2 regions of the Providencia manganoxydans genome follow, and region 1 is predicted to be linked to the other one. Evidence: predicted binding sites of a transcription regulator. Region 1 holds the regulator's gene; the other holds the start of a gene.

Region 1 (4,441 bases):
TAGAGGGCGTAGGTGCTCAGCAGGGATGTTATCAGTGAGTTTTTTTAGTTCAGGTTCAGCTAATTGATAGGCACTTTGAGCTTGTTGCAGCTCTAATTGCTGCTGTTGTAAACGTATATTGAGTTGCTGTTGGCGTTGCTGCCAATGTAGTATTTGCTGATTTTGTGTACGCTTTTGATTTAACTCTATTTCTTTTTCAGCCAAACGTTGTTGTTCAGTGAGTAATGTTTGATATTCATCTTCTGTGAGTAAGTGAATACTTTGTGCACGAGCTTTTAAAATTTCTAAATCATTTTTAACGTGTTTGTGCTGACGATAAATGTAACTCGAGATTTGGCTATAAATTTCGGTGCCAGTGATTTCCTCAAGTAAATCAGCTCGTTCTTTTTCACTGGCATTCAAAAAGGCTGCAAAATCACCTTGAGATAGAAGGATTGATTTAGTGAAACGGCCAAAATCGAGCCCAGTAATTTGAATAATTTGCTCTCTGACTTCACTGATTTTCTCAGCGATAATTTTGCCATCATTCACCGTGGCTAACTCGGCCTTCGGTGACTGTAATTTACCATCAGGCTTATTACTTGCGCGTCTTTGGCTCCAAAAAGCGCGGTAGGCTGTTCCTTTCACTTCAAACTCAACTTCCGCAAGACATTCGCCTGTGTGACGGGTCATGAGTTCATTTTGGCTGGCTGATAAGGTATTTAAACGCGGAGTTTGATGATAAAGAGCAAGACAAATCGCATCTAACAGTGTTGTTTTACCAGCTCCGGTAGGGCCAGTAATGGCGAATAGGCCTTGGCTGATAAAAGGTTCTTGGTTAAAGTCAATTTTCCATTCACCTTTGAGGGAGTTAATATTTTTAAAACGTAAACTCAGTATTTTCATGCGTCCCCCTCAAGCTCAGAACGTAATGCATCGTGAGATTGTTTAAATAGCAGTAAGAGCCGTTGTTCTTTTTCTTTATCGCCCAGTTCTTCTTCTGTTAAGCGACGTAAAAACACCTCTTCGGCGGTAAGCTCATTTAATGTTTCATTGGCGAGAGCTGTCTGTTGGCCTTGTGGCTGCTTGCGAGCTCGACGTAACAAAACCACGTCAACAGGTAAATCTTTAACCAATGCTTCAATACGTTGCTGTATATCAGCAAGGTAGTCTTGGCTGGCAACCTCGATATCCAGCCAAATGGGTTGAATATTGTCATTATTATCTATTTCATTTAGCTGCTTTTGGATATCGGCAAGTGATCCTTTGAGGGTTTTTAATGGCTGAAATATAGGGATCGGTAATTGTTGAATTTGAGCGATATCACTGCGATCGAACTCCACTAAACAAACGCTTTTTTGTTGTTCAGCTTCATCAAAACTTAATGCAATAGGTGACCCGCAATAGCGAATGTGCGGTTTTCCGCCGATGACTTGTGGACGATGGATATGCCCCAATGCAATATAGTCGGCAGGGGGAAAGGCTCCTGATGGAAAGGCATCTAGGGTGCCGATATAAATATCCCGCACAGAATCAGAAACTTCGGCACCAACAACGGTTAGATGACCTGTGGCAATAATCGGAATTTCAAGCCCCAAAGCTTCACGTTGTTGCTGGGCTAGTTGATAGCTACACTGATAATATTCACTAATTGCATTTTGTAGTGAGAGCTGTTTTTGTTCGCTACTTTGCCCTGCAACGCTGAGTTGAATATCCCTTGGGCGCAGAAATGGGATAGCGCATAGCAATGCCCCTGGCTCACCTTGTGCATTTTTAAGTGTGATGACATGGGGTTGACTACCCGAGGTGACAACATCAGTATTTAAATAAGCCAGTAGTGAACTGGTTTCATTTAACACAGAAACAGAATCATGATTACCGCTGAGTATCACCAATTGGCAGCCAGTTTGTTGTAAAGAGACGACAAATTGGTTGTAAAGTTCTCTTGCATAGCTGGGCGGTGAGCCCGTATCAAAGATATCACCGGCAACAATGACAGCATCAACCTGATATTGTTTAACTTGTTCGATTAGCCAAGTTAAGAAATATTGGTGTTCCGCAGCACGGCTTTTTGTAAAAAAATATTGGCCAAGGTGCCAGTCAGAGGTATGGATGATACGCATCAATATAGGTTCCTAAGGATGACTAATCGTCATATTTAAAGTTGCAGTTACCAACGCTATCACTTGAAGTATGACGAATACTGGAATTGAAATTATGCTAATTGAACGTTATGCAGTATACCTTATCAGAGCGCGTTGATGCGGAGAATTGTCGTTTTGCTCATATGACCTCGATATTTCACTAAAATGACAATTATTATCGGACTATCATCATTGAGTGTTAACATTCATAATTCTGTCATAAAAGTGACGCATAATGATTTTACTTTTAATAATCTCTTCTTATTTACAGGATTAATCATGGCAAGACGCATTCTAGTAGTTGAAGATGAAGCGCCCATCCGAGAAATGGTTTGTTTTGTACTAGAGCAGAATGGTTTTCAGTCTATTGAAGCTGATGATTATGATTCCGCAATTGCGCAGTTAGTTGACCCGTTACCTGATTTGGTGTTATTGGATTGGATGATCCCGGGTGGTTCAGGGATCCAAGTAATTAAACATATGAAACGTGACAGTGACACGCGTGATGTGCCCGTGATGATGCTGACTGCGCGTGGGGAAGAGGAAGACCGAGTAAAAGGGCTAGAAGTTGGGGCTGATGATTATTTGATTAAGCCTTTTTCACCAAAAGAGCTGGTGGCTCGTGTTAAAGCCATTTTACGTCGTATTTCGCCGATGGCGACAGAAGACATCATTGAAATGAACGGGTTAACATTAGATCCAACCTCTCACCGTGTCAGTAGTCAAGATACGCCTATTGATATGGGGCCAACGGAATATAAATTACTGCATTTCTTTATGACTCACCCTGAGCGGGTGTATAGTCGTGAGCAGCTACTTAATTATGTTTGGGGCGCAAATGTTTATGTAGAAGATCGCACCGTTGACGTACATATTCGCCGCCTTAGAAAGGCATTAGAAGTCGAAGGGCATGATAAAATGGTGCAAACAGTTCGTGGTACGGGCTATCGCTTCTCAACGCGTTACTGATAACTAAAGGGGATTCCCGCGTGCTTGAACGCTTATCATGGAAACAGCTGATTTTAGGGCTGTTTTTATTTATTTTACCTGCATTAATTTTATCTTTATTTATCGGCCATCTTGCATGGCTGTTGGTGATTTCGCTTGCAGCAGCGCTGATTTGGCATAGTTATAACTTAATGAAACTGTCATATTGGTTATGGCTAGACCGTAGTATGCTCCCTCCTGATGGTAAAGGTGGATGGGAACCCATATTTTACGGGATATATCAAATGCAACAACGTAATCGTAAACGTCGTCGTGAGCTAGGACAATTAATTAAGCGGTTTCGAAGTGGGGCTGAATCTTTACCTGATGCCGTGGTAATGATGACGCTTGAAGGGAATATTTTTTGGTGTAATCGCCATGCCCAACACTTATTGGGTTTTCGTTGGCCTGAAGATAGTGGACAACCTATTTTTAACTTACTACGTTACCCTGATTTTAGTCGTTATTTTACCTTACAGAATTATGAGCAACCGTTAACGCTTGAGCTGAATAGTGGTGCGATTGTTGAATTTCGTATTCTTCCTTATACGGAAGGTCAATTATTAATGGTGGCTCGCGATGTCACTGAAAAACGTCGGTTAGAAAAAGCACGTAGAGATTTTTTTGCTAACGTAAGTCATGAGTTACGCACGCCATTGACGGTTATTCAGGGGTATCTTGAAGTACTGGATGACCAAGAAAATACCTCACCCGCCAATAAAAAAGCCCTTCATGTGATGCAAGAACAAGCACACCGTATGGATAGCTTGGTTAAGCAATTATTGCAACTATCACGTATTGAAGTGGCTCCACAAATTAGTTTAGATGAGCAGATTAATATCCCTGTTATTTTAAAAATGATTGAGCAAGAGGCGATTAGCTTAAGTCAGGGGCGGCAACAATTTGAATTTTCTGTCGATGAAAAACTGCGTGTTTATGGTAATGAGGAACAACTGCGTAGTGCGGTAGCAAACTTAGTGTATAACGCGATTGCTCATACACCTGAAGGCTCAACTATTCGTGTTAGTTGGCAGAAAAATCATCATGGCGCACGCTTTAGTGTGGCAGATAATGGTACAGGGATCCCTGCTGAACATATCCCTCGCTTGACCGAGCGTTTTTATCGTGTTGATAAAGCAAGGACTCGCCATGGGAGTGGCGGAACAGGTTTAGGCTTAGCCATCGTCAAACATGCTTTACAGCACCATAATAGTCAGTTAGTGATCACCAGCCAACTTGGCAAAGGCAGTGAGTTCTCTTTTACTTTACCACCGGTGTTGATTGTAACTGATAAGAAAACGGTTAAGACAGTATAAATAGCCCCTAACATG
Region 2 (4,441 bases), 530 kb from region 1:
ATTATATTGGCGGTGAAGCTCAGGTACGCTTAGAGCTTGGCCGTGAATATCCGATCTTATGGCTAACTTCCTACCTTGCCCCTGATATCTGGGTGCGAGTCCCTTTGACTGAAATCGGGCAGAACCAATTTTCTTTGGTGTTCCGTTACACTTTAGCGATCTTTCTATCTATTTTTGCTGGTGTTTGGCTATATATTCGTTACCAAAACAAACCTTTACTTGAGCTTGAATATCATGCGAGCCAAGTAGGGAAAGGTGTGATTTTACCTGCGATGAAAGAGAAAGGTGCCACAGAAGTGAAAGCGGCGATCCGCTCGTTTAACCATATGTCAGCTGAAATCAAAACGCTTGAAAATGACCGTACCATATTGATGGCTGGGGTCAGCCATGATCTGCGTACGCCTCTCACCCGTATTCGTTTAGCAACGGAAATGATGAGTCCTGAAGATGGCTATCTTGCTGAATCAATCAATAAAGATATTGAAGAGTGTGATGCAATCATAGGGCAATTTATGGATTACCTGAAAACAGGTCAAGAAATGAATATGGAGTTCTGTGACCTGAACGCAATCTTAAATGAAGCGGTTACCTCAGAAAGTAGCGTGACAGGCGAAATTGAAACGGCATTTGAGCCGGGTCATTTGATTGTTAATGGTAACCCATTAGCGATTAAGCGTGCTATCACGAATATGATTGTCAACGCGTATCGTTATGGGAATGGGTGGATTAAAGTCAGCAGTGGCAAAAATGAAGACTCGGTTTGGTTCCAAGTGGAAGATGATGGTGCAGGGATCAAAGAAGAAGATATTCAACGCTTATTCCAACCTTTTGTGCAGGGGGAAAAAGCACGTAGTAATACCGGTACGGGTCTAGGGTTAGCGATTATCCGCCGTATTGTCGATGCCCACGAAGGTAGTATCGAAATTCATAAAAGCGAACGTGGCGGCTTTGCCATTCGCGCACACCTACCGTTAAAAGAAAAAGAAGAGTGATTTAGATGGAGCGTTGGTGAAGATCTAGCGGCCTTTGCCATCTTATTGCCTCTTACTTTTCAGGTATGTTCACTCCTAGTTATTCATCCTATAAAGCAAAACTTTATAATTTATAAATAATATCATCGTTATATAAAAGACTTAGTGATTATCTTGCTTTGATAATTGGCTGGAATAAAATTATTGGGGTATATGATATGAATAATATGAAAGGAATAGTTAATAATGGAAATTCTGTGACACGTTTGCACGATTCAAAGATAACAACAGAATATCCAAAAAAGAGTATTGGAACGAGTTTTTTAAAGAAAATAAAAAGATTTATTAATAAATTAGAACATTTTAGCTTACAAAAAACAGTGAAGTCTAAAGCTACACAGATTCTAAAAGTAGTATCAGTGAAAACAACTCCCACATTATCTTTAGCCCCATCACTAGATTCTAGAGTAGTTACACCGCCGCCCCCTCCTCCGATGCCATCCGTAAATTCAGTCATTACACCACCAATGGTGAAATTTGACTGTATTGCTAAAGGAACTGCATCACAGCCCCATGGGGAAGGTAAAATTGGAATGAATGCGGTTATTTTGCAATTAAAAGAGCATGCGGTATTCAAGAAGAATGCAGAGAAATATCAAGTCACCGCTGATGAAATTATGGGGTCGATAAATATACCGCCATCACCACCACCGATGGCGAAGTTTGACGGTATTGCTAAAGGAACTGCATCACAGCCTCATGGGGAAGGTAGAATTGGAATGGATGCGGTTATTTTGCAATTAAAAGAGCATGCGGTATTCAAGAAGAATGCAGAGAAATATCAAGTCACCGCTGATGAAATAATGGGGTCGATAAATACACCGCTACCACCACCGATGGCGAAATTTGCCGGTATTGCTAAAAGAATAGAATCGCAATCTCATGGGGATGGTAAAGCAGGCATGGATCAGGTAATTGCCCAACTTAAAGAGCATCCAATATTTAAATTAAAAGAAAGTGATTAATTATTTTTCAATCAATAAACTCGTATTTACGAGTTTATTGATTTATACCTAATGCTGATTCAGATCTTTTTATGACAGCTTATCACTTTTGTTTCAATACAGACTGATTTCATGACAAAATAATTACTATTTGATTTTTATAATTATTTTGTTAATTAAGTTGATATTTTTTGACAATCGGCATATCAAAAAAATCAATTGTCATAAAACTGTCATAAATTAGACATGTTGCTGTCATCAAATTGTCCTATTTTTCCTACCGTGACATTTCACCAACAATTTACACTTAATTGTTTCTATACATCCCCGGAGGGATTATGAAAATGATGCGTACAACCTTAGCTAGCGTAATGGCAGCAACCCTTTCAATGACTGCAATGTCTTCTTTTGCTGCCACAAGCTTAACCGGTGCAGGAGCAACCTTTCCAGCACCCGTTTATGCTAAGTGGGCGGACTCTTATCAGAAAGAAACAGGTAATAAAGTGAACTATCAGGGGATCGGTTCTTCTGGTGGTGTTAAACAAATTAATGCAAAAACAGTTGATTTCGGTGCGTCAGATGCGCCATTGACTGATGAAAAACTAAAAGAAGATGGTTTGTTTCAGTTCCCAACCGTGATTGGCGGTGTGGTATTGGCGGTTAACGTAAAAGGTATTCAGTCAGGGCAGCTGACTTTAGATGGTGCAACGTTAGGTGATATCTATCTGGGTAAAATCACTAAATGGAATGATCCCGCTATCGCTAAATTAAACCCAGATGCGAACCTGCCAGACCAAAACATTGCTGTGGTTAGACGTTCTGATGGTTCAGGTACCACTTTTGTCTTCACAAGCTACCTGTCAAAAGTCAGCTCAAATTGGAAAAATGATATCGGCGCGGGTTCAACCGTTAATTGGCCGAAAAACAGTGTCGGCGGTAAAGGTAACGATGGCGTAGCCGCCTTTGTTCAGCGCTTACCGGGCTCTATTGGTTATGTTGAATATGCCTATGCAAAACAAAACAACCTTGCTTATACTAAGTTAGTTTCTGCTGATGGTAAGGTCGTTTCACCAACAGGTGAGAGTTTCAGCGCAGCTGCGAAAAAAGTGGATTGGTCGAAATCATTCGCTCAAGATTTGACTAACCGTGATGGCGATAACGCATGGCCAATCACTTCAACCACATTTATCTTAGTCCATAAAGACCAAGCGAATGCCGAGAAAGGTAAAGCGGTTCTCGACTTCTTTAACTGGGGTTATGAAAAAGGTGGCAAACAGGCTGAAGCGCTAGATTACGCGGTTCTGCCTCAAGAAGTGGTTACCGCAGTTCGTGCAGCATGGAAAACAGAAATTAAAGATAGCCAAGGGAAACCCTTGTTCTAAGATGTGAGGCAAGAGAGGCGAGAGCCTCCTAAAGGCTGGTAATGGTAGGCGGATGATGAGGAACACCATCCGCCTTCTAACGTAGTAACTAAATCCTACTAGTAAAGTAGGTGTAGGATGAGAAAAAGCGCATGGCCGAAAAAACAACGGCATTTAAAGCACCGAGTAAGTCAGGCGATGTGATATTTGGCGCATTAGTTAAGATTGCTGCGCTAATCACATTGTTAATGCTTGGTGGCATCATTATTTCCCTTATTTTTGCCTCGTGGCCGAGTATGCAGAAATTTGGGTTTTCGTTTTTATGGACCAAAGAGTGGGATGCTCCCGCAGAGCAGTTTGGTGCCCTTGTGCCAATTTATGGCACGATAGTGACATCGCTGATCGCTCTGATTATTGCTGTACCTGTTAGTTTTGGTATTGCATTGTTCTTAACTGAACTTGCTCCCAATTGGTTAAAGCGCCCGTTGGGTATTGCTATTGAGCTTCTCGCCGCAATTCCAAGTATTGTTTATGGTATGTGGGGGCTATTTGTTTTTGCGCCTCTGTTTGCTGAATATTTCCAAGAGCCTGTTGGCAACGTGATGTCGAGCATCCCGATCGTCGGCGAGCTTTTCTCAGGTCCTGCATTTGGGATTGGTATTTTGGCCGCGGGGATCATCCTTGCCATTATGATCATTCCTTATATTGCCTCAGTAATGCGTGACGTATTTGAACAAACCCCTGTCATGATGAAAGAGTCCGCATATGGTATCGGTTGTACCACATGGGAAGTGATTTGGAACATTGTATTACCTTACACTCGCAACGGGGTCATTGGGGGGGTTATGCTAGGCCTTGGTCGCGCACTTGGTGAAACTATGGCTGTTACCTTCGTGATCGGTAACACTTACCAATTAGATAGTTTCTCATTATTTATGCCGGGTAACAGTATTACTTCAGCGTTAGCGAATGAATTTGCTGAAGCGGAAAGTGGTTTACATACTTCTGCATTGATGGAACTTGGGTTGATCTTGTTTGTTATCACTTTCATTGTTCTCGCAATATCCAAGTTGATGGTGATGCGTTTAGCGAAGAACGAGGGCCG

Evidence for each region. The regulator PhoB, encoded in region 1, activates phosphate uptake and scavenging genes when phosphate is short. The targets are predictions, from matches to a motif close to CTGTCATAAAACTGNCNNAT.
Region 2: a site for PhoB is predicted at 2,195-2,214, ahead of pstS (phosphate ABC transporter substrate-binding protein PstS). Genes of this name have one in related genera too.

The regions. Positions count from the first base shown of each region.
Region 1 covers NZ_CP067099.1:881,777-886,217, forward strand. The annotation lists gene JI723_RS03790 (AAA family ATPase) at 1-885, opposite strand, end outside; gene sbcD (exonuclease subunit SbcD) at 882-2,102, opposite strand; gene phoB (phosphate regulon transcriptional regulator PhoB) at 2,403-3,092, shown strand; gene phoR (phosphate regulon sensor histidine kinase PhoR) at 3,113-4,426, shown strand.
Region 2 covers NZ_CP067099.1:347,286-351,726, forward strand. The annotation lists gene envZ (two-component system sensor histidine kinase EnvZ) at 1-992, shown strand, start outside; gene JI723_RS01545 (hypothetical protein) at 1,190-1,996, shown strand; gene pstS (phosphate ABC transporter substrate-binding protein PstS) at 2,314-3,357, shown strand; gene pstC (phosphate ABC transporter permease PstC) at 3,489-4,441, shown strand, end outside.